Regions from separate parts of the Clostridium sp. LS3 genome, predicted to be linked through region 2. Evidence: riboswitches for the same ligand, from Rfam matches in the RefSeq annotation. Region 2 holds a riboswitch; each other region holds the start of a gene.
What was found. A riboswitch is a leader RNA that binds a small molecule or an ion and turns the genes downstream of it on or off. The one in region 2 is predicted to bind lysine.

Region 1: linked by a shared signal. The riboswitch ahead of ACZJV1_RS17450 (transporter substrate-binding domain-containing protein) and the one ahead of ACZJV1_RS06510 (APC family permease) in region 2 are both predicted to bind lysine.
Region 3: linked by a shared signal. The riboswitch ahead of ACZJV1_RS00585 (Na+/H+ antiporter NhaC family protein) and the one ahead of ACZJV1_RS06510 (APC family permease) in region 2 are both predicted to bind lysine.

Annotation. Positions count from the first base shown of each region.
Region 1 covers NZ_CM143921.1:3,686,909-3,694,142, reverse strand. The annotation lists gene ACZJV1_RS17455 (PAS domain S-box protein) at 1-2,886, shown strand, start outside; lysine riboswitch at 3,137-3,320, shown strand; gene ACZJV1_RS17450 (transporter substrate-binding domain-containing protein) at 3,466-4,296, shown strand; gene ACZJV1_RS17445 (amino acid ABC transporter permease) at 4,363-5,130, shown strand; gene ACZJV1_RS17440 (amino acid ABC transporter ATP-binding protein) at 5,157-5,897, shown strand; gene ACZJV1_RS17435 (aminotransferase-like domain-containing protein) at 6,048-7,234, opposite strand, start outside.
Region 2 covers NZ_CM143921.1:1,411,990-1,419,223, forward strand. The annotation lists gene ACZJV1_RS06505 (heavy metal translocating P-type ATPase) at 1-2,416, shown strand, start outside; lysine riboswitch at 2,479-2,651, shown strand; gene ACZJV1_RS06510 (APC family permease) at 2,723-4,048, shown strand; gene ACZJV1_RS06515 (sigma 54-interacting transcriptional regulator) at 4,192-6,924, shown strand; gene ACZJV1_RS06520 (PTS sugar transporter subunit IIB) at 7,123-7,234, shown strand, end outside.
Region 3 covers NZ_CM143921.1:121,517-128,750, reverse strand. The annotation lists gene ACZJV1_RS00595 (aminopeptidase P family protein) at 1-373, opposite strand, end outside; gene ACZJV1_RS00590 (DUF5680 domain-containing protein) at 541-996, shown strand; gene ACZJV1_RS00585 (Na+/H+ antiporter NhaC family protein) at 1,130-2,857, opposite strand; lysine riboswitch at 2,976-3,151, opposite strand; gene ACZJV1_RS00580 (aminopeptidase P family protein) at 3,237-4,469, opposite strand; gene ACZJV1_RS00575 (ACT domain-containing protein) at 4,488-4,928, opposite strand; gene ACZJV1_RS00570 (hypothetical protein) at 5,020-5,232, opposite strand; gene ACZJV1_RS00565 (spore maturation protein) at 5,365-5,889, opposite strand; gene ACZJV1_RS00560 (nucleoside recognition domain-containing protein) at 5,905-6,480, opposite strand; gene ACZJV1_RS00555 (hypothetical protein) at 6,596-6,781, shown strand; gene ACZJV1_RS00550 (LacI family DNA-binding transcriptional regulator) at 7,189-7,234, opposite strand, start outside.

The DNA.
Region 1 (7,234 bases), 1.7 Mb from region 2:
GCTGAAGACGTTGAAGTTACTATTGAAGCTATTAGGAAACTTGAAAAGCAAGAGCAGGTTTTAAATCTTGTAAACAGATATAGATGCAAAGACGGTTCTTATAGATATATAGAATGGCGTTGTCAACCATATGATAATTTAATATATGCTGCTGCTCGTGATATTACAGAAAAAATAGAAGAACAAAATTTATTAAAAAAAATGGTGAGTTTTTCAGAAGAATTTCTACAGTTATATGAAAAAGAGTTGAATTATCAAAAAATTACTGATGACTTTTTACATATGTCAAGAGCTAAATTTGCTGCATTCAATTTATATGATGAAGTTGGCAAACAATATAAGACCATGGCTATATCAGGTGACAATGATTTAATAAAAAAAGCTATTCAGTTGTTAGGTATAAAAGTAGAGGGTAACAACTGGGCGTATGATTTAATAAGGGCTGAAAAAATAAAAGACAAGATAGTTACACGGTTTACTTCGTTAAAGGAATTTACAGGTGATTTTATTTCTGAACCTCTACTTGATCTATTAGTAAATACATTTGATATTGGAGAAATTATTGTAATTAAAATTCTAAAAAATAATACTATTCTCGGGGATTTTACCTTTATTATGCCTAATGAGAAAAGCTTTAATAATGAAATTATAGCAGAAATGTACACTAGACAATTAGGTATGGTTATTACACAAAAGAGAACAGAGAATTTATTAAGGATAGAAAGAGAAAGATTAGAAAATATTCTAAAAGGTACTAATGTAGGTACTTGGGAATGGGATATTGAAAAAGGAGAAATAGTATTTAATGAGCGATGGGCAGAGATAATTGGTTACAAGTTTAATGAACTATCAATAATTAATTCTAAAGATTTAAAAAGATTCTTTCATGTTGAAGATTTAAGAAAATGTAGGATTCAATTAAAGAAAATATTTTCAAAAGAAATAGATTATTATGATATGGAACTTCGTATGAAGCACAAAGATGGTAGTTGGATCTGGGTACAAGATAGGGGGAAAATAACTTCATGGAATTCTAATGGTAAGCCTTTATTAATGAGTGGTACTCGTAGTAATATCAATCATCGAAAGCAAGTTGAAAATGAACTGATGAAAAGTGAAGAAAAATATCGTTTGATTTTTGAATATTCTCCACTTGGTGTTTACCATTTTGACAGTAGGGGAGTTATTACTGATTGTAATGACAATTTTGTAAAAATAATTGGATCATCTCGTGAGGAACTGATAGGGTTGAATACTCTTAAGCTACCAGATGAAAAGTTAATAGAAGAAATAAAAAGAGCACTTCATGGATATGAGACAACTTATGAGGGGAATTACAAGTCGTTTACAGGAAATAAGATAACATCAGTAAGAGTGATGTTTGCCACAATACTTTCAGATGATAAGAGCATTGAAGGGGGAATAGGTATTGTGGAGGATATTACAGAGCGTAAAAGAATGGAAGAGATAATATTTGATGAAAAAGAACGTTTAAAAACAACTCTCCTTTCTATTGGTGATGGTGTTATTTCTACTGATAGTCATGGAGATATATTGCTATTAAACAGAATAGCTGAGAAGTTAACTGGATGGACACAAGAAGAGGCTGTTGGTAAACCATTAGAAGAAGTATTTAATATTATTGATGAATTTACAAGAGAAAAGTGTAATAATCCTGTATATAATGTTCTAAGAACAGGTAATATAGTTGAACTTTGTAATAATTCCATTTTAATATCTAAAGATGGAGAAGAAAGATTTATCGAAGATAGTGCAGCTCCAATTAAAGGTGAAAATGATGTTATTAATGGAGTAGCGTTAGCATTTAGAGATGTTAGTGAGAAGAAAGAAAGGCAAGAAAAAATTGAATATTTAAGCTTTTATGACCAACTAACTGGATTATATAATAGAAGATTTTTTGAAGAGGAATTAAAGAGGTTAGATACTAAAAGTAATCTTCCAATAACTCTTGTTATAATTGATGTCAATGGATTAAAACTAACTAATGATGCTTTTGGTCATTTAGAGGGAGATAAACTTTTACAAAAAGTTGCTAAGGTGATAAAAAAAGAGTGTAGAAATGAGGATATTATTTCTAGGATAGGTGGAGATGAATTTACAATTATATTGCCTGAAACTAGTTCTGAGGAAACAGAAAAGATTTTAAATCGAATAAATAGTGCTATTGATAAGGAAAAATTTAATTCGATTAATGTATCAATTTCTTATGGGTGGAAAACTAAAATAGAAGAGAATGAGGAAATGCTAGCAGTATTTAAGAAAGCTGAAGACTATATGTATAGGCGAAAGTTATCTGAAAGTACCAGTATGAGGTATAAGACTATAGAGGTAATAATAAAAACTTTATACGAAAAAAATGAAAGAGAAGAGAAGCATTCCATACGAGTCGGAGAAATATGTGCTTTAATAGCATCTACTTTAAATTTAAGTGATGCAAATATAAGAGAGCTTAGAACGGCAGGACTGATGCATGATATAGGGAAAATAGCCATTGATGGAAAAATTCTGAATAAACCTGGTTCGCTTAGTGATTCTGAGTGGCTAGAAATCAAGAGGCATCCTGAAATTGGATATAGGATATTAAGCTCTTTAAATGAATATGCACCAATTGCAGAGTATGCTTTAGCACATCATGAAAGGTGGGATGGAAAGGGATATCCTAAAGGACTAAAAGGAGAAGAGATACCTTGGCAAGCTAGGGTTATAGCAGTGGCTGATGCTTATGATGCTATGACTAGAGATAGACCTTATAGGAAAAACTTAAGCAAATCTGATGCAATTGAAATAATAAGAAAAAATGCTGGAACTCAGTTTGACCCAGAAATAGTTAAATTATTCATTGAAAAGGTGCTAAATGAGGAATAAAAAAGAAGCTTAATAATTTCGTTCAAAGATTTAAAATATAAAATTTAATAATAAATTTTATATAAATTAGAATGTATAACATATAGTTTAGGAATCCTAAGGAAATTTAGGGTTCTTAAATTTTTTAATTATAATATATTGTTCTAAATTTTCAAATTAATAAAATATTGAAAAAATTCTTTTTTAGGTATTGACAATAATGAAATAAGATTGTACACTGTATATAATTTAATAAATACCTCACTTTTATATGTGAGGTAGAGGCGCAAAATTTAACAGTTTTTAGTGGAGCTTGAGAAGGTGATGATGCTAATGAGAAGGAGATTTTGCCGAAGTTTGTAATATTTCTCAGTATTACTTGCTGGGTCTGTAGTTAAGAACTACAGGACTGTCTTAATAAATGTCCCGGTTTATTAAGTTGTGCTATCTCAAATGGGAAAGATGAGGATTAGGTTAATTATATAAGTAGACCTGAGCTTTGCTCAGTTATTTTTTTATAGTTAATTATCCGAATATTTAAGATAGCACCAACCTAAGTAAAGGTTGGTTTTTTTATTATAAAAAAGGAGAGGATTTACTATGAAGAAAAAACTATCATTATTAATTTCATTATCATTGACAGCAATGTTAACACTAACAGGGTGTGGCTCAGGAAAATCATCAGCAAATAAAGGTGAAAATGTCTTTAGGGTGGGACTTGAAGCAGGATATGCACCATTTAACTGGACACAAATGAATGATTCAAATGGTGCAGTAAAAATTGATGGAAGTGCAGAATACGCAGGAGGCTATGATGTAGAAATTGCCAAAAAAATAGCTGATGGATTAGGAAAAAAATTAGTTATTGTTAAAACAGAGTGGGATGGATTAGTTCCAGCATTAACATCAGGTAAAATAGATGCAATAATAGCTGGGATGTCTCCAACAGAAAAGCGTAAAGAAACAATTGATTTTTCAGATAACTATTATACATCAGATTTAGTTATGCTTGTTAAAAATGGAGGAACCTACGAAAATGCTACTTCATTAAAAGATTTTTCAGGAGCTAAAATAACAGCTCAATTAAATACATTCCATTATTCAGTAATAGATCAAATTCCAGGTGTAAATATACAACCAGCTATGGATAACTTTCCAGCTATGAGAGTTGCTCTTGAGTCAGGAGTAATTGATGGATATGTAACAGAAAGACCAGAAGCTGTAAGTGCTCAAATGGCTAATTCAAACTTTAAAATGATTGAATTCAAAGATGGATTTGTAACATCACCAGAAGATACAGCAATAGCAGTAGGGCTTGCAAAAAATAGCGAGTTAACTAAAAAAATAAATGAAATTTTAGCTGGTATATCACAAGAAGAGCAAAAAACAATAATGGACAATGCTATTAAAAATCAACCAGCAGCTCAATAAAGCTAGAGTAGAATTGGTTAGCCTTAACCAATTCCCTCTTATTATATTTAATAAGGAGAATAAAAGATGAGTATAGAATGGATAATAAGAATTGTTGAAAATAACTGGCCAATGTTTTTACGTGGGGCAGGAATGACATTATTAATTTCTATAGTTGGTACTTTAGTAGGTTCATTAATTGGTTTATTAGTAGGTGTTGTACGTACTATTCCAGTACCAGATAGAGGAATTAAAAGAGGAATTTTAAAATTTATTAATGCTATTCTTTCAATTTATATAGAGTTTTTCCGTGGAACACCTATGATTGTGCAAGCTATGGTAATTTATTATGGATCAGCACAATTCTTAGGGATAGATATAAATAAAATAGTAGCAGCTTTATTTATAGTATCTATTAATACAGGTGCATATATGTCAGAAATAGTTAGAGGAGGTATTGTTTCAGTAGATAAGGGACAATTTGAAGCAGCTCAAGCTATTGGAATGACACATTCTCAAACAATGATTAATGTAGTATTACCACAAGTGATTCGTAATATTTTACCAGCAACAGGCAATGAGTTTGTAATAAATATAAAAGATACATCCGTACTAAATGTAATTTCGGTATCAGAGTTATTTTTCCAAACTAAATCAATTGCAGGAAATAATTTTAGATATTTTGAGTCATTCTTTGTATCATGCATAATTTACTTTGTAATGACATTTACAATTACAAGAATTTTAAGAGCTATAGAAAGAAAAATAGATGGTCCAGACAATTACATTATGGCAGGTAATCAAATGCAAGTAGAAACACCTGAAGATATACTACGTAAAAAGAAAGTACTGTAGTAGTATAGTTTAATGGAGGAGAGAATATGGAAAAAGTAATAGATATAAAGCATTTAAATAAATCCTTTGGAACACATGAAGTATTAAAAGATATTAACTTTTCAGTAAATAAAGGAGAAGTTGTTTGTATAATAGGTTCATCTGGGTCAGGAAAATCAACTCTTCTACGTTGTATAAATCTTTTAGAAAAACCAAGTGGTGGAGAGATAATTTACAATGAAGAAAATATTTTGGATGATAACCATAATATATATAAATATCGTACTAAACTAGGTATGGTATTCCAACAATTTAATTTATTTAATAACCATAATGTATTAAAGAATTGTGTTGTAGGACAAATGAAGGTATTAAAGCGTTCAAGAGAAGAAGCTGAAAAAGTGGCAATGAAATATTTAGAAGTTGTTGGCATGGGTAACTATATTAATGCTAAACCGAAACAGTTATCTGGAGGACAAAAGCAACGTGTAGCTATTGCAAGGGCATTATCAATGGAACCAGATGTTATTCTTTTTGATGAGCCAACATCAGCTCTTGATCCAGAAATGGTAGGAGAAGTTTTAAAGGTTATGAAAGAACTTGCTGAGAGCGGTCTTACAATGCTAGTAGTAACACATGAAATGGGATTTGCAAAAGAAGTATCTGATCGTGTAGTATTTATGAATAATGGAGTTATTGAGGAAGAAGGCACTCCAGAAAAAATATTCAATAATCCAACTAAAGAGCGTACTCGTGAATTTTTAAAACGTACATTAAATAATATATAAAAATCGCTACTGTCAAAATAATTTTGATAGTAGCGATTTTTTATAAGAAAAACATTTCAGTAAACTATAATCAATTTAATTTATTATAGTTTTTAATATGTCTATATAGTAACTTGTTTTAATTATAGAATAATGTATATTTATGATAACTTAAATTTTCATATTTTTTATTTCTTGAATTATATCAATAATACCATTTTCAATAAGATCTTCTCTTACGTTTGTTACATTTAATTTCAAAATATTTTCTTTCTGGAAAGTATCTAGATAATGACCTTGCTCAGTAGCAACTATGATAGATTTCTTTTTTAGATTACTTAAAAGGTGCTCACTATTTACTTTATCGTTAAAAGTTATATAGGTATGAATACATTGATTTTTATTAGAATGATACTTAAAAATATCACTGTAATATTTGTATTGATGCTCTAACGTTGAATTTAAGCAAGTACTTCTTAAAGAATAAGAGGCTTTAATTTTTTGTTTATGACGCTCAAACATACCGCTTTTTATATAGATTTCTAATGCAGCTTGAGAGAGCATAGGACTATCTACATCTATAAGCTTTTTATATTTACCAAAATCATTTTTAATAGCATCAGGAATGATAGCAACTCCTATTCTTAATCCAGGAAATATAATTTTTGAATAGCTTTTTAAGTAAATAACATGAGAAAAATTATCATAGGCATATAATGGATCAGCTTTTGAATTTTTTTCTAAGTCAGCTAAATAGTCATCTTCTACAATAAATACATCATATTTTTTTGCTAATTTTACTATTGCCTTTTTTTCTTCTTGAGAATATGAGGTTCCTAATGGATTATGAAATCGTGGCATGGTATAAAAAAATTTAATGCTTTTTGTTCTAAATAATTTCTCAAGTTGATTTAAATCAATTCCTGAATTAGTTCTTCTAATGCCTAATACTGGTATATTATGAGTTTCTAAATAATCTATAAATAAATGATATCCAGGTTGCTCTATTAAAATAGTTTCTTTTTTATTTGGAAAAGGTAATTTAGCTAGTATGGCTAATGCTTGTTGAACTCCAGAAGTAATAAATATATTTTCTTTATTTGCAAAAACCTGATAGTTAGCTAAATGCTTTTGAATAACGTTAATTAATGATGGCAGTCCTTTAGAAGTTCCATATATAAATAACTCATTTTTATATATGTTAATTGCTTCGTTAATACAATGCTGAAAATCTAAATATGGAAAAATTTGAGGGTCTGGAGATGCAGATGAAAAATCCAATATAGAGCTTTTAGAATTATCAAAATTAACTTTTCTTTTTACAAGATAATACCCACTTTTGGGTATAGAATAAACTA
Region 2 (7,234 bases):
AATATCAGGTATGACATGTACTGCTTGTGCAAGCAGAGTCGAAAGAGTAATGAACAAGCTTGAAGGAGTAGATAGTGCAAGTGTGAATTTCGCTACAGAAACTTTAAGTATTAAATATGACAATGAAAAGTTAAATAGCTCGGACATTGAGAAAGCAGTTGAAAAAGCTGGATATAGTGTAGAAAAGAAGACTAAGAGCTATAGTTTTAAAGTGGAGGGAATGACTTGTTCAGCTTGTGCAAATAGAGTGGAAAGAGTTACTAAAAAAGCTGATGGTGTATTAGGTTCATCTGTGAATTTTGCTACTGAAAAGCTTAATATAAGCTTTGATGAAAATAAAATATCTATCAAAGATATAAAAAGCATAGTAGAAAAAGCGGGATATAAATTAATTATAGAAGAGAAAAAGGAGAGTTCCTCAAATAAAATTCCAGATTATAAAAAGCTCTGGTATAGATTTGTATTATCCTTAGTATTTACAGTTCCATTACTAATAATATCAATGGGACACATGGTAGGAATGCATTTGCCGAAAATTATAGATCCTATGATGAATCCTTTAAATTTTGCAATAACGCAATTATTATTAACTATACCAGTTATGATAGTAGGATATAAATTCTATTTAATAGGATTTAAAAACTTATTTAAACTGAGTCCTAACATGGATTCATTAATATCAATAGGAACCTCAGCAGCAGTGATTTATGGATTATTTGCTATATATAAAATAAATCTAGGTGATCATGATTATGCAATGCATTTATATTTTGAATCAGCAGCAGTAATACTTGCATTAATAACTTTAGGAAAATATTTAGAAGCTGTATCAAAAGGAAAAACATCTGAGGCAATTAAGAAACTTATGGGATTAGCGCCTAAAACTGCAAACATTATTAGAAGTGGTAATGAAATTACTGTTCCTATTGAAGAAGTAATAGTAGGAGACGTTGTATTAGTAAAACCAGGTGAAAAGTTACCTGTTGATGGAGAGGTTATAGAAGGAAATACATCAATAGATGAGTCTATGCTTACAGGTGAAAGTATTCCGGTGGAAAAGAGTATAGGAAGCAAAGTTATTGGAGCAAGTATAAATAAAACAGGATTTATTAAATATAAGGCTACTAAGGTAGGGGATGATACTGCTCTTGCACAAATAATTAAATTAGTTGAAGATGCTCAAGGAACAAAAGCGCCAATTGCAAAACTTGCAGACGTAATATCAGCATATTTTGTACCAACTGTAATTATATTAGCCATTATAGCTGCATTAGGATGGTATATATCAGGAGAGTCAGCAGTATTTTCACTAACTATATTCATATCAGTATTAGTTATTGCTTGTCCATGTGCACTTGGATTAGCAACACCTACTGCAATAATGGTAGGAACAGGCAAGGGAGCTGAAAATGGAGTTCTTATAAAAGGTGGAGAAGCGTTAGAAACTGCATATAAAGTTGAGACTATTGTATTTGATAAGACAGGAACTATAACAGAAGGAAAGCCTAAAGTAACTAATATAATAACAAAGGATATAAGTGAAAAAGAAATTTTAATTTTAGCAGCTAGTGCTGAAAAAGGATCAGAGCATCCATTAGGTGAGGCAATAGTTAAAGAAGCTGAAGATAAAGGTCTCAAACTAAAAGGAATAAATGGTTTTAAGGCAATACCAGGACATGGAATAGAAGTTAAAATAGAAAATGAAAATATTCTTTTAGGAAATAAAAAGTTAATGAAGGATAGGGGAATAAACTTAGAAGATTTAGAAGAGAAATCAAATAAGTTAGCAGAAGAAGGTAAAACACCTATGTTCTTAGCAGTAGAAAATAAAATCCAAGGAATTGTAGCAGTAGCTGATACTGTGAAAGAAAATAGTAAAAAGGCAATAAAAGCAATTCATAGTATGGGAATAAAAGTGGCTATGATTACTGGTGATAATGAAAAAACAGCTAAAGCAATTGCAAAAGAAGTTGGAATAGATATAGTTTTAGCAGAAGTACTACCAGAAGATAAAGCAAATGAAGTTAAAAAGTTACAAGGCGAAAATAAGAAGGTCGCTATGGTGGGAGATGGTATAAATGATGCCCCAGCATTAGTTCAAGCAGATGTAGGAATTGCAATAGGATCAGGTACAGATGTGGCAATAGAGTCAGCAGATATAGTTTTAATGAAGAGTGATTTAATAGATGTTATAAAAGCTATTCAATTAAGTAAAGCAACTATTAATAATATAAAGCAAAATTTATTTTGGGCATTTGCTTATAATGTACTAGGAATACCAGTAGCAATGGGAATTCTTCATGTGTTTGGTGGACCATTATTAAATCCTATGATAGCAGCAGGAGCAATGAGTTTAAGCTCAATATCAGTATTATTAAATGCCTTAAGGCTTAGAAAGTTTAAGGCAAATGTATAAATATTTGATATTTCCTTGACATATATATAAATTTTGATAGAATTAAGAAGGAAATTTAATATTTTATTGGTAGAGGCTGCAATAGCTAAAAGTAATATTAATGAGGTAAGCACTATGATTTAATATGAAAGGGGTTATTGCCGAAGTATATAGCTTAGCTTAAAGGTTATATACTGGGATTGTATAAAATATATACAAAACTGCCACAATATTTTTGTGGAGAGCTATCTTTATTATTGTCTAAAGTTTGCAATAAATATAAGCTCAAAGAATAATCTTTGAGCTTACTTTTTTTAGGAGAAAAAAATGGAAAAGAAACATATGAAAAAAGAAATCACTTTATTTATGGCTACAATGCTTGTTTGTGGAAATATGATAGGCTCAGGAGTTTTTATGTTACCTGCTACATTAGCAGAATTATCAGGTCCAATGGCAACTATTATTGCATGGGTAATAACAACTATAGGATCTATTTTAATAGCTATATCCTTTGCTAATTTAGGTTCAAAGTATCCATCTACTGGAGGAGCTTATCAATACACAAAAGAAGCTTTTGGAGAATTTGCAGGATTTTTAAGCGCTTGGCTTTATTGGAATGGTTCATGGATAGGAAATGCAGCTATAATAGTAGCATTGGCAAGTTATAGTGCAGCTATAATTCCAGCACTAAATAATCCACTAATATCAATAATTTATACAAGTTCTATCTTATGGATATTTACATTTATAAACATTGTTGGAGTAAAAAAAGCTGGAAAGGTTCAATCATTTGTAACTGTATTTAAAATTGTATTTTTCGCATTGTTTATAGTCATAGCATTTTTAAATTTTGATAGTTCCAATTTATTGCCTTTAATGCCAGAAGGAAAGGGAGTAAATTCAATACCTCTTGCGGCAACATCAACTTTATGGGCATTTGTAGGTTTAGAAAGTGCCACAGTAACTGCAGGAGAAATTAGTAATCCAGAAAAAAATGTTAAGAAAAGCACTATTTATGGAATGCTAATATCAGCAGTAATATACATATTAATAAGTGTTGCTAGTATGGGGGTAATGTCTAACAAAGAATTAGCTTCAAGTTCTGCACCGCTTACTGATATATTAACTAAAATTTTAGGAACATCAATTGGAAAGCCATTAGCAATTTCAGTAGTTATATGTATTTTAGGAACAACTATTGGGTGGTTATTATCAACTGCACGAGTTGCTTATGCAGCAGGAGAAGATGGTGTATTTCCTAAATGTTTTGGGAAATTACATCCTAAATATTCAACTCCAGCTAATGCTTTAATAATTGGATCCATATTAGTTAATATACTTTTAATAATGAATTACCAAAAAAGTATGGTTTCAGCATTTACATTTATAACTATATTAGCAACGCTAGCATTTTTGCCAATATATTTATTAACTGCAGCAGCAGAAATGATGATTATGTTTAGAGAGTCAAGTGAGTTTAATTTACAAATTTTCATTAAAAAAGGAATAATTCCATTACTAGCATTTATATATACATTATGGACAATATATGGTTCAGGAGCAGAAATTGTAATGTGGGGATTTATACTTATGTTATTAGGAGTGCCATTTTATATATATAATTACCATAAGAATAAAAGCAATTTAAACTAAATTATAAATATTAGAAAAAAACCCTCTAAAATTTTAGAAGGGTTTTTATTTTGAATTAAAAAATTTTACTAATGTAAAAAAAAATAAATGTATGTTAAAATTAATAGCAAATAAATGTTTACATTGGGGTGATATTAAAAAATATGAGTAAGATAAATGAAGTTTATGATGCTTTAAAGCGGTTAGAAATGAAAAGTAAAAAAGGAATAACAGCAAGCGAGCTTAGTGCTTTTATGAACTTAGATAGGGCTAATGTAAGCAGATATTTAAATCAGCTTTATAAAGATGGTGTAGTTGATAAAATAGATGGCCATCCAGTAAAATATAGTTCTATAGTAAGAACTGAAGTATCTAAATCAAAAGAAAATAAGAAAGTCGTAAAAGAGAAAAAAAGAAATAGTCTAGACACATTAGTTGGTGCAAAATTAAGTTTGCAGATTCCGATTCAACAAGCCAAGGCAGCAATTTTATATCCCCCAAGAGGATTACACACTTTAATTTTAGGGGAAACTGGTGTTGGTAAATCTATGTTTGCAGAAGCTATGTATAATTTTGCAATTGAGTCTAAAGTTATAAATGATGAAGCACCTTTTGTAAGATTTAACTGTGCTGATTATGCAGATAATCCACAACTAGTTATAGCACAAATATTTGGTGTTAAGAAAGGTGCTTATACAGGTGCAGATTCTGATAGAGATGGTTTACTAAAGAAAGCAAATGGGGGAATATTATTTTTAGATGAAATTCATAGATTATCTCCACAAGGTCAAGAAATGTTATTTACATATATTGATAAAGGTTATTTTAGAGTTTTAGGTGATACAGAAAAATTAGTTCATGTAGAAGCACAAATCATTGCAGCTACAACTGAGGATCCTCAATCATTTTTACTTAAAACCTTTAGTAGAAGAATACCAATGGTTATAACGTTACCATCCTTAAAAGAAAAAAATATAAAGGAAAGATATTACTTATTAAGGGAATTTATAGAAATTGAATCGCAAAGAGTATCAAAAAGTATTTATTTCAATAAAAGTGCTTTAATATCATTTTTATTATATGATTGTCCTAATAATATAGGGCAGTTAAAAAGTGATATTCAACTTTCATGTGCAAGAGCCTTTTTGAAATATAAAGCAAAAAATAAAGATTATATATTGGTAGATCAAGAAGATTTGCATCAACGAGTGAAAGTGGGACTTATGAAGTTACAGGAATATAGGGATGAAGTTGATGAGATATTAAGTAATATGGGAGATGTGCTTAAGTTTTCATATAAAGATAAAATTGCTTTAATTGAAGATAAAACAGGTTTAGAAGAATTTAAAGATGGAACTATGTTTTATGATAGAATAGAGCAAAAAATAGAAGAGTTAAGAAAAGATGGAATAGAAGAAAAAGAAATAGATGAAATATTAAATATAGATATAGAAAAATATTTCAGAAAATATATACGAGATTTGCCAGAAAGATTTAGAAAAGAAGAAATATCAAAAGTTGTTGATGTTGAAATAGTTAATTTAGTTGAAGAAATTCTTTTATATGCATCAAAAAAATTAAATAGGGATTACGATGAAAAAGTTTATTTTGGGTTAGCCCTTCATATTCAAGGTAGCCTAGAGCGAATAAGGAAAGGTGTTAAGATATTTCATCCTAAACTAAACTTTATTAGAGGCGAGTATGCTAGAGAATTTATAGTAGCAATGGAAGTAGCTAGTATAATAGATAAAAAGTTTGTAATAGAAGTTCCCTTAGACGAAATCGGTTATATAACTATGTTCTTAGCCACAAATCCTTATGAAAAAGATAAAGCAAAGGATGTAAGAGTGGCTGTTTTAGTAATAATGCATGGTCATTCTACAGCTTCATCTATGGTAGAAGTTGCAAACTCTCTAATTGGAGAAGAATATGTTAAGGCTTTGGATATGCCATTAAGTATGAAAGCAGAAGATATGTATAAATTAGCTATGGAAAAAATAAAGGAAATTCATACTGGAAAAGGTATCTTTTTATTAGTAGATATGGGATCTTTGACTAATTTTGCAGATATGATAAAGGATGAAACTGATATCAATGTAAAAACTATTGATATGGTTACTACTTTATTAGTTATTGAAGCTGGTAGAAAAGCTTTAAATGGAAGAGGTTTAAAAGAAATATATGAATCATGCTTAGAAATTAAGAGATATGGAATTCAAGGAGCTGCATCTAAAATAGACCAAAAGGAAAGCATTATAATAACATCCTGCTTTACTGGAGATGGATCAGCACAAAGATTAAAAGAAATAATAGAAAATAATATGAATAGTAAAACAAATATTAAGATTCATGCACTTAACATATTAGATAAAGATGATTTTTACAGTAATATAGAATCTTTAGAACAAAAATATAATATTATTGCAATGGTTGGAGTGATGAATACTCATGTTCCTAATATTCCATTTATATCTGCAGCAGATATACTTTCAGGTGAAGGGATTAACGATTTAGAAAAACTTATATTACAAGAAGAAGAGTATCATAAGATAGTGGAAAGCATGGAAAAACAAATAGAAAATATAGATTCATATAAATTAATAAGAGATATAAGAAAAACTTTAATTCATATTGAAGAGCATTTAAATATTAGGTTAATTCATGAAGTAAAGATTGGTATTCTTATTCATATATGTTTTCTAATAGATAAGTTAAATAAAGGTGGTAAAGAAACTCCATTTGTTATGTTAAATGAATTTAGACATTCTAATAATAGAGAGTTTATACTTATAAAACAATGCTTAAAACTTTTAGAAGAAAATTATAATGTAAATATAGGTGAAAATGAGTTAGCCCATATTGTTAAGATGGTAGTTAATAATAAGACCTCTGTGTAAAATAAGATTCAATATATAATATGATCTAAAAGTGTGTAATTAAGTGTTACACACTAAAGTTTCTTTTAATGTAACTTGAAAGTCCCTAAAAAAGGGACCTTCAAGTTAATAGTAATTAGAATTTTTATGAAATTCAATTTGGCATTAAAATTGCTATTAGATATAGTGTAAGGAATTATATATGAGGAGGGAATTTAAATGAAAAGAATATTACTTGTTTGTTCAGCAGGAATGTCAACATCATTATTAGTTAGTAAGATGCAAGCAGTAGCTAAGGCTCAAGGAATTGATTGTACAATAAATGCTGTTG
Region 3 (7,234 bases), 1.3 Mb from region 2:
TCTTTAAGAAGCTCTTATATTGATTTACCGAAAATAATCTTCCATCAAATCCCAATACCTCTCCTAATTTAATATTTTTTTCAATCCACTCTTCAATAGTTGGATATCCTATTGTCCTCATTTTCATAAGTGATATTCCACTTCCAATTAATTCTTTATCAGCCTGAATAAAGTACCTTCCATCAGTCCATAAATAAGCAGAGCTTAACCCCACTAAAAGAGTACCTGCTGAGCCAGTAAAACCTGATATAAACTCTCTTCCTTTAAAATAGTCAGATACATATTCACTTTGATGAGAATCACTACTTGGAATAATATAGTAGTCAATATTTTTTATTTTCATTACTTCCCTAAGTTTATCTAAATTGCTCATATTAAATGCCCCCTTAATAATTTTATATTTATAATTATACCCTATATACTTTATGAGATTCCATATATTCATTTAATTCTAAATATATTATATTTTCTGAAAACTCGTTGATTTACCTAAGTTTTTTATATATAATCTAAATGATGTATAAAAAAGGGGGAGCTTACATGGGAGACTTATTAAAATTTAAAAACTTTATAATTGAAGCGAAGAAAAATACTTATGCTTCAGGTGCTAAAAAAGAAACACCTTCTAGGCCAAACTCAAAGGACTATGCCTATAAAAAATTTAATTACTATTATCTAGATAGCCATCTAGGTGATAGAGAATTTATAGGAGAGGAATTAGTTTGGGAAAACGAAAAGGTTTCCTGGGGAATGAATTATAAAGGACAAGTTCTTGTTGATGAATTACCTTCAGGATTTAATAAATTTTTAAAGAAATCTTTAAAAAATGTATCCGATGATTGTCCGTTTAGAGGACCTAAATATTTTAAAGAAGATGATTTTACATATCAATGCAATTGGGATGGTGATTTAGCTTCTTTTAATGGAGTTGAATCAATATCACATAATGGAATTGAAATATTTAAGCTCTACTTTCATGGTGGAAGTCTAAAATAAATATCATTTGTTTTAAAGTAAAAGAAGCTTTACAAATAACTAAATTTATTTGTAAAGCTTCTTTTCATACTCTTAATAGTTATAAGTATATATAAATATCCATTAATAATTATAACCTAAATATATCTTATTATTATTTTGCTTCTTCTACACTCTTACCTAATATTTGGATTCCTACATATACTGCTAATATAGATATAGGTAGTACAATATACCAAGCTAATCCAAAACCCGCTGGAATATATCCAAATAAAATTGTAATTGCAGCTATAAATAGTGAATACCACATTTGAGTGTTAACATGAGCAATATGATTACAACCTGCTCCCATTGATGAAAGTATTGTAGTATCTGATATTGGTGAACAGTGATCTCCAAAAATAGCTCCAGTTAAAACAGCACTTGTACTAACTATTACATAGCTCATATCTGGATTCATTGAATAAGCTAGTGGAATTGCAAGTGGCATTAGTATTCCCATTGTTCCATAAGCCGTTCCTGTTGCAAAAGAAATAACTGCACCTAAGGTAAATATTAAACTTGGAAGCAAGAAATTTGGTAGTGATCCTGAAAGTAATGAAACTAGATATTTAGCAGTTCCTAAATCCTTTATTACAGAACTTAGTGACCAAGCCAATAATAAAATTACTCCTGTTATAAGTAATGGTTTCATACCATCTATCCATGTTTCTATAGCTTCAGAAACAGTAAATATTTTCTTAGATACTCCCATTATAATTGATACTATACTTGCTATTAATGCTGATTGGAATAATGCTACTGATGCATCTGATGCACTAAATGCTTCTTGTATAGCCTTAAATGATACTGGTGAATTAGTCATTATATTTTGAATGGCAACATCTTCACCACCAATTATTACTGTATAACCACTAAAATAGAAACATATTAATGAAGCTATAACCAAAACACCTATTGGTATTATAGCATTCCATATACTTAACTCTACACCTTCTTTTGGTTCAAGGTCTGAATGATCTAAGTTAGAATCTGATGCAACTTCATCAACATTAGAGTTTAACCCTCTTTTTCTTGCCTCTACTTCTGCCTTATACATAGGACCAAAATCCTTTAATAAAACTGAAGTAATAAGTACAAAAACTAATATTAGTATATTATAAAATCTATATGGTATAGTTTGTAAAAACACTCCAAAAGCATCAACTTCTTGCCCTATTCCATTTATAAAAGCATCATTTATTAGCCCTACTTCTAATCCTATCCAAGTAGATACAATAGCTAAGCCTGCTATTGGTGCTGCTGTTGCATCTATTATAAAGGCTAGTCTTTCTCTTGATATTTTCATCTTATCTGATACTGGCTTCATTATAGGACCAACTATTAATGAATTTGCATAGTCATCAAAAAATACAGCTAACCCTAATAATAATGTAACTAATTGTGTGCTTCTAGCATTCTTAGCCCTTCTTGCTAACGCTTCTGCAACAGCCTTAGCTCCCCCCATTTTAGCAACTAAGTGTATAACTCCCCCTATAACTAATACCTGAAGAATTATACCTGCATTCCATGGATCAGATAATGAGTTTAAAACTCTAGATACAAAATCTAAAAAAGATTGTGTAACTGCTCCAAGAAAAGTATTATCAACTAATTGAACTAAAAATGTACCTGATAAAGTTCCGATAAACAAAGATATAATAACATTCTTTGTTATAAATGCTAAAACTATTGCTACCACCGGCGGTATCAAAGTTAATAATCCGTAATGATTTGCATTAGATGTAGATTGATCTACCTCTGCTGCGAAAACTATTGATGTTGACATTAAAATCATCATCATAGTCATTAATATTAATCTTAGATTTCTTTTATTATTCATAATGCTCCCCCTATATATTTCATGAATAATTTAAGGGCAGAAATTAAAAAGAGCCTTGAGTTTTCACTCAAGGCTATAGATACACTTTAATTAATATTCTAAATAAAGTTAAAAATCCTCAAGCGATAGCTCACCACAAATTAAGTTTGTGACAGTGTTACACATATTTTGTGAAACCCCAGCCATATGATATTAAAGCATTAATCATACGCTTCGGCGATAATTCCTTTTCTATTAAATCAAAGTGCTTACCTCATTAATAGTACTATTAATTATCGCGCCTCTACCCTTGTCGTTATTCATATTTAATTTATAGGATTATTATACAATTTTTCACTAGTTAAATCAACCTTTAATCCCAGGCTTAATTCTCTTTAACTTATCTATTAGCCATAAATTCTTCTATTTCCTCTACTGTCTTAATCATTTCTTTAGTTAATACTTCATTTCCGTTATCTGTTATTAAAATATCATCTTCTATTCTTATTCCTATACCTTCATTTTCTATGTATATTCCGGGCTCAACAGTATATACCATTCCAGCTTCAAAGGTTACATCCCTATTTTCTAACTCTATATCATGAGTATCCATACCCAAGCTATGACCTATACTATGATAATAAAATTGAGATACATCTTCCTTTTTAGAAATTAATCCAAGAGATATACATTCCTCTGCAACCCACTCTTTAGCCTTATTATTTAAATCTATGAATTTAACTCCTGGCTTCATTTCTTTAATAACTTTTTCATTTACTCTAAGAACTGCATTATAAACTTCTTTTTGTCTTTCAGTAAACTTTCCATTAATAGGGAAGGTTCTTGATATATCACCATTATAATATTTATATTGAGCGCCTAAATCAAATAATATTAAGTCCCCATCCCTTAATTCTGAGTCGTTATTTACATAATGTAAAACAGTTGCATTTTTCCCTGCTGCTGCAATAGTTTTAAATGCAAAGTCTTTTACACCATTTTTCTTACAAATAAAATCAAAGTAAGCTTCAAGTTCGTACTCTTTTATGCCCGGCTTAGAATTTTTCATTAATTCTTTTACACCTTCTATAGTAATTTCTATAGCTTTCTTAATCCTACTAATTTCTTCTTCAGTTTTTATAAGTCTTAAATTTCCTATAATCTTATATGCATTTTTAATACTTACATTATAATATTTTTTCTTAATTTCATTTATATACTTATATGATGGATTATCTTTTTCTAAATCTAAATATATATTTATGTCTTCTTTATTAATTAATATTTTTTCTATAAACCCGTTAAAATCACCTAAGTACTTAACATCTTCTATATCACAAATGTCTAATACTTCTTCTTTTCTAATAGTTTTACCTTCCCATTTTTCTGTAATAGGATTTATCTCTTTTATAAATAAATGTTCATTAGTTTTTCCATTTATTTTCGATAAAACTAAAATATGCTTTTCTTCATCTATTCCTGTTAAATAATAAAAATTTCTATTTGGTGTAAAAGGATATTTTTCGTCTGCAGTTTTCTTTGGCGAATTACCTGCAAATAATATTAGTAAAGAATTATCTTTAATGTTTTCTAAAACCTTATTTCTATTATTCTTATAAAACTCTTTATTCATAAATTCACTCCCTCTTATTTATTCCATAGCTAACACTTTAACACTGACTACATTTGCTAACCCTCTTAAAGTATTAACTAAGTGCTTTAAATCTTTTTTCATATTAGATATATCTAATGTTATGGTTACATTTGCAGCCATATTTATAGGTATATCTTGATTTATTGTTAGTATATTTCCCTTATTAAAAGCTATACAATCTAAAACTTTAGATAAAGTTCCAGCTTCATGAGATAATAAGACAATTAATGTTATCTTTTTACTATTTATCCCCTCTGACATAGGGAAAATATAATCTTTGTATTTATAAAAGGTACTTCTACTTATTCCTGCTTGCTTTACAGCTTCGCTGATATCCTTTGCCTTTCCAATAAGAAGGTTTTCTTTAACCTCTAAAACTTTTTTAAAAACCTCTGGTAGTACCTTACCATTAACTATATAAAATTTTTCTGAAGCCACTAAATCACCTACCCTATAAAAATTAAAAAGCTATATAATTTATAATTATATAACTTTTTAAAAATAAAATACATATTATTAGTGATGTTATTTATATGTGAATCTTATTTGATTTCTTTATTCTAACAAAAAATGTTTTTAAAAGTGAAATCAATATAGATATAACTCCTCCCAAAGCAAAGCATAGCTGAACATTATCTATAAATAAACCAACTAATACTCCAATTCCTACTCCATATGCTAGAAATATAGCTAAAACTTTTATTTCTTCGTCTGACAAAAATAACCTGTCATTCCACTCCATCTCTAAAACACTTCCCTCCCTTTTTCTATACTATTATTATAGGATATTTTACTATATAACTAGTTACAAAATTATTACGTCTTTATTAAAATTTGTTAAATTTTAAAAGTAAATTTTAGTTTAATAAATTTTCTATAATATGAATTTGCTTACTAAAAAAATAGCTGCTATTATTGCCGTTAAATCTGCTAATATAGCTGCCCATAATGTATGTCTAATTTTTTTAATTTGAACAGCTCCAAAATAAACTGTTATTGTATAAAATATAGTTTCTGTAGTGCCCATAATTACCGAAGCTATTAAACCTATAGCTGTATCAGGTCCATATGTTTTTAATATATCCGTTAAAATACCCATTGCCCCGCTTCCAGATAAGGGTTTTACTAAAACTAATGGTATTACTTCTTTAGGTAACCCTACTACTCTACCTATTGGAGATATAAAATTGTTTAATATATCTAACAATTTAGCTTCTCTAAATATATGAACAGCTATAATCATAGCTAATAAATATGGAAATATGTTTAAACAAACTTGTAATCCTTCTTTTGCTCCTTCTATAAACCATTCATACACCTTTCGTCCTTTAAACATTCCATAGGTAATAATTATTACAACTATTATAGGAATGATACTTTTTGTTAAATACTGAAACATTCTAAATCACTCCTTTTAAAAGTACTTCTGTAAGATTTTACAGCAAATAACTCCCATTACAGCTGCAGTGGTACTTGCTAATATAGCGGGTAATATTATTGCCCCTGGATTACTTGAGCCACAAGCAGCTCTTATAGATATAATGGTTGAAGGTACCAATTGTATACAAGCTGCATTTAAAACTAAGAATAATGCCATGTCATTTGATGCAGTTCCTTTTTCTTTATTAAGTCTATCCATTTCTTGCATAGCTTTTATTCCAAATGGAGTTGCAGCATTGCCAAGTCCCATCATATTAGCTGTTATATTCATAACTATAGCTCCTAATGCTTTTTCATCTTTTGCAGCTTCCTTAAATATTAGTTTCAAAATTGGTCTTAGAACCTTTGCTAGTTTATTAGTAAATCCACTTTTTTCTGCTACTTTCATAACTCCGCACCAAAAACACATCAGCCCAACTAATCCTACAATAAGAGATACCGTTGAATCTGCTGAAGTTATTATTGATTTAGATATTACCTCCCCATTTCCAGTAAATAATCCTACAAGTATTCCTAGAAATATCATTATGAACCAGATATAATTTATCAAAATTTCACCCCTTATGAATTACTTATACAATATATGCCTTGCATCAAATATTTATTAGTGATAGGATAAATATATATAATACTAATTATGTTTATATACATAAAGGAGACGAAATATGAAGGAATCAAACTTAAAATTAGCTCAAAAAGATATTGATGACGCTCTAAAAACTGTAGAAGATATGGTAAGTGTAATAGATAACGCCGATCTTCCTAAGGATGTATTAAAAGAAAAATTTGTTACGCTAACAGAAAAGGTTCAAGAATTAGAAGAAATACTAAAAACTGAAGGAATTCTATAAAGTTTATAATAAAAAAGTTCGCCTATGTAGATTTTGCTTATTCCGTCGCTTCTCTTCAAGTCATCGCAAAATTACATAGGTGAACTTTAAATCTGAAGGAAGGAAATTATAAAAAGTTATTCACAGAGTAAATTTTTTATAATTTCCTAAAAAATAAAATAAAAATTGACTATATAAAATTAATTTTATATAGTCAATTTTTATACCCATAACTCACATTTTTAATTGATTAGATAACCCATTTCTAATCTTATAAATCATACACTCATATTTTCTCTTACACACAGTTGAAATTTGAAAACGTTTAATAACTTATTTTTATTATATCATGGTTTTTATTTCCTGGCAATATATGATTTAAAAAAATAAAAATGTAGTGGTAAGACCACTACATTTTTATCTTATTTTTATTTACAACTTTCTCTTTCAACTAATTCATAATCAAGAATAAAT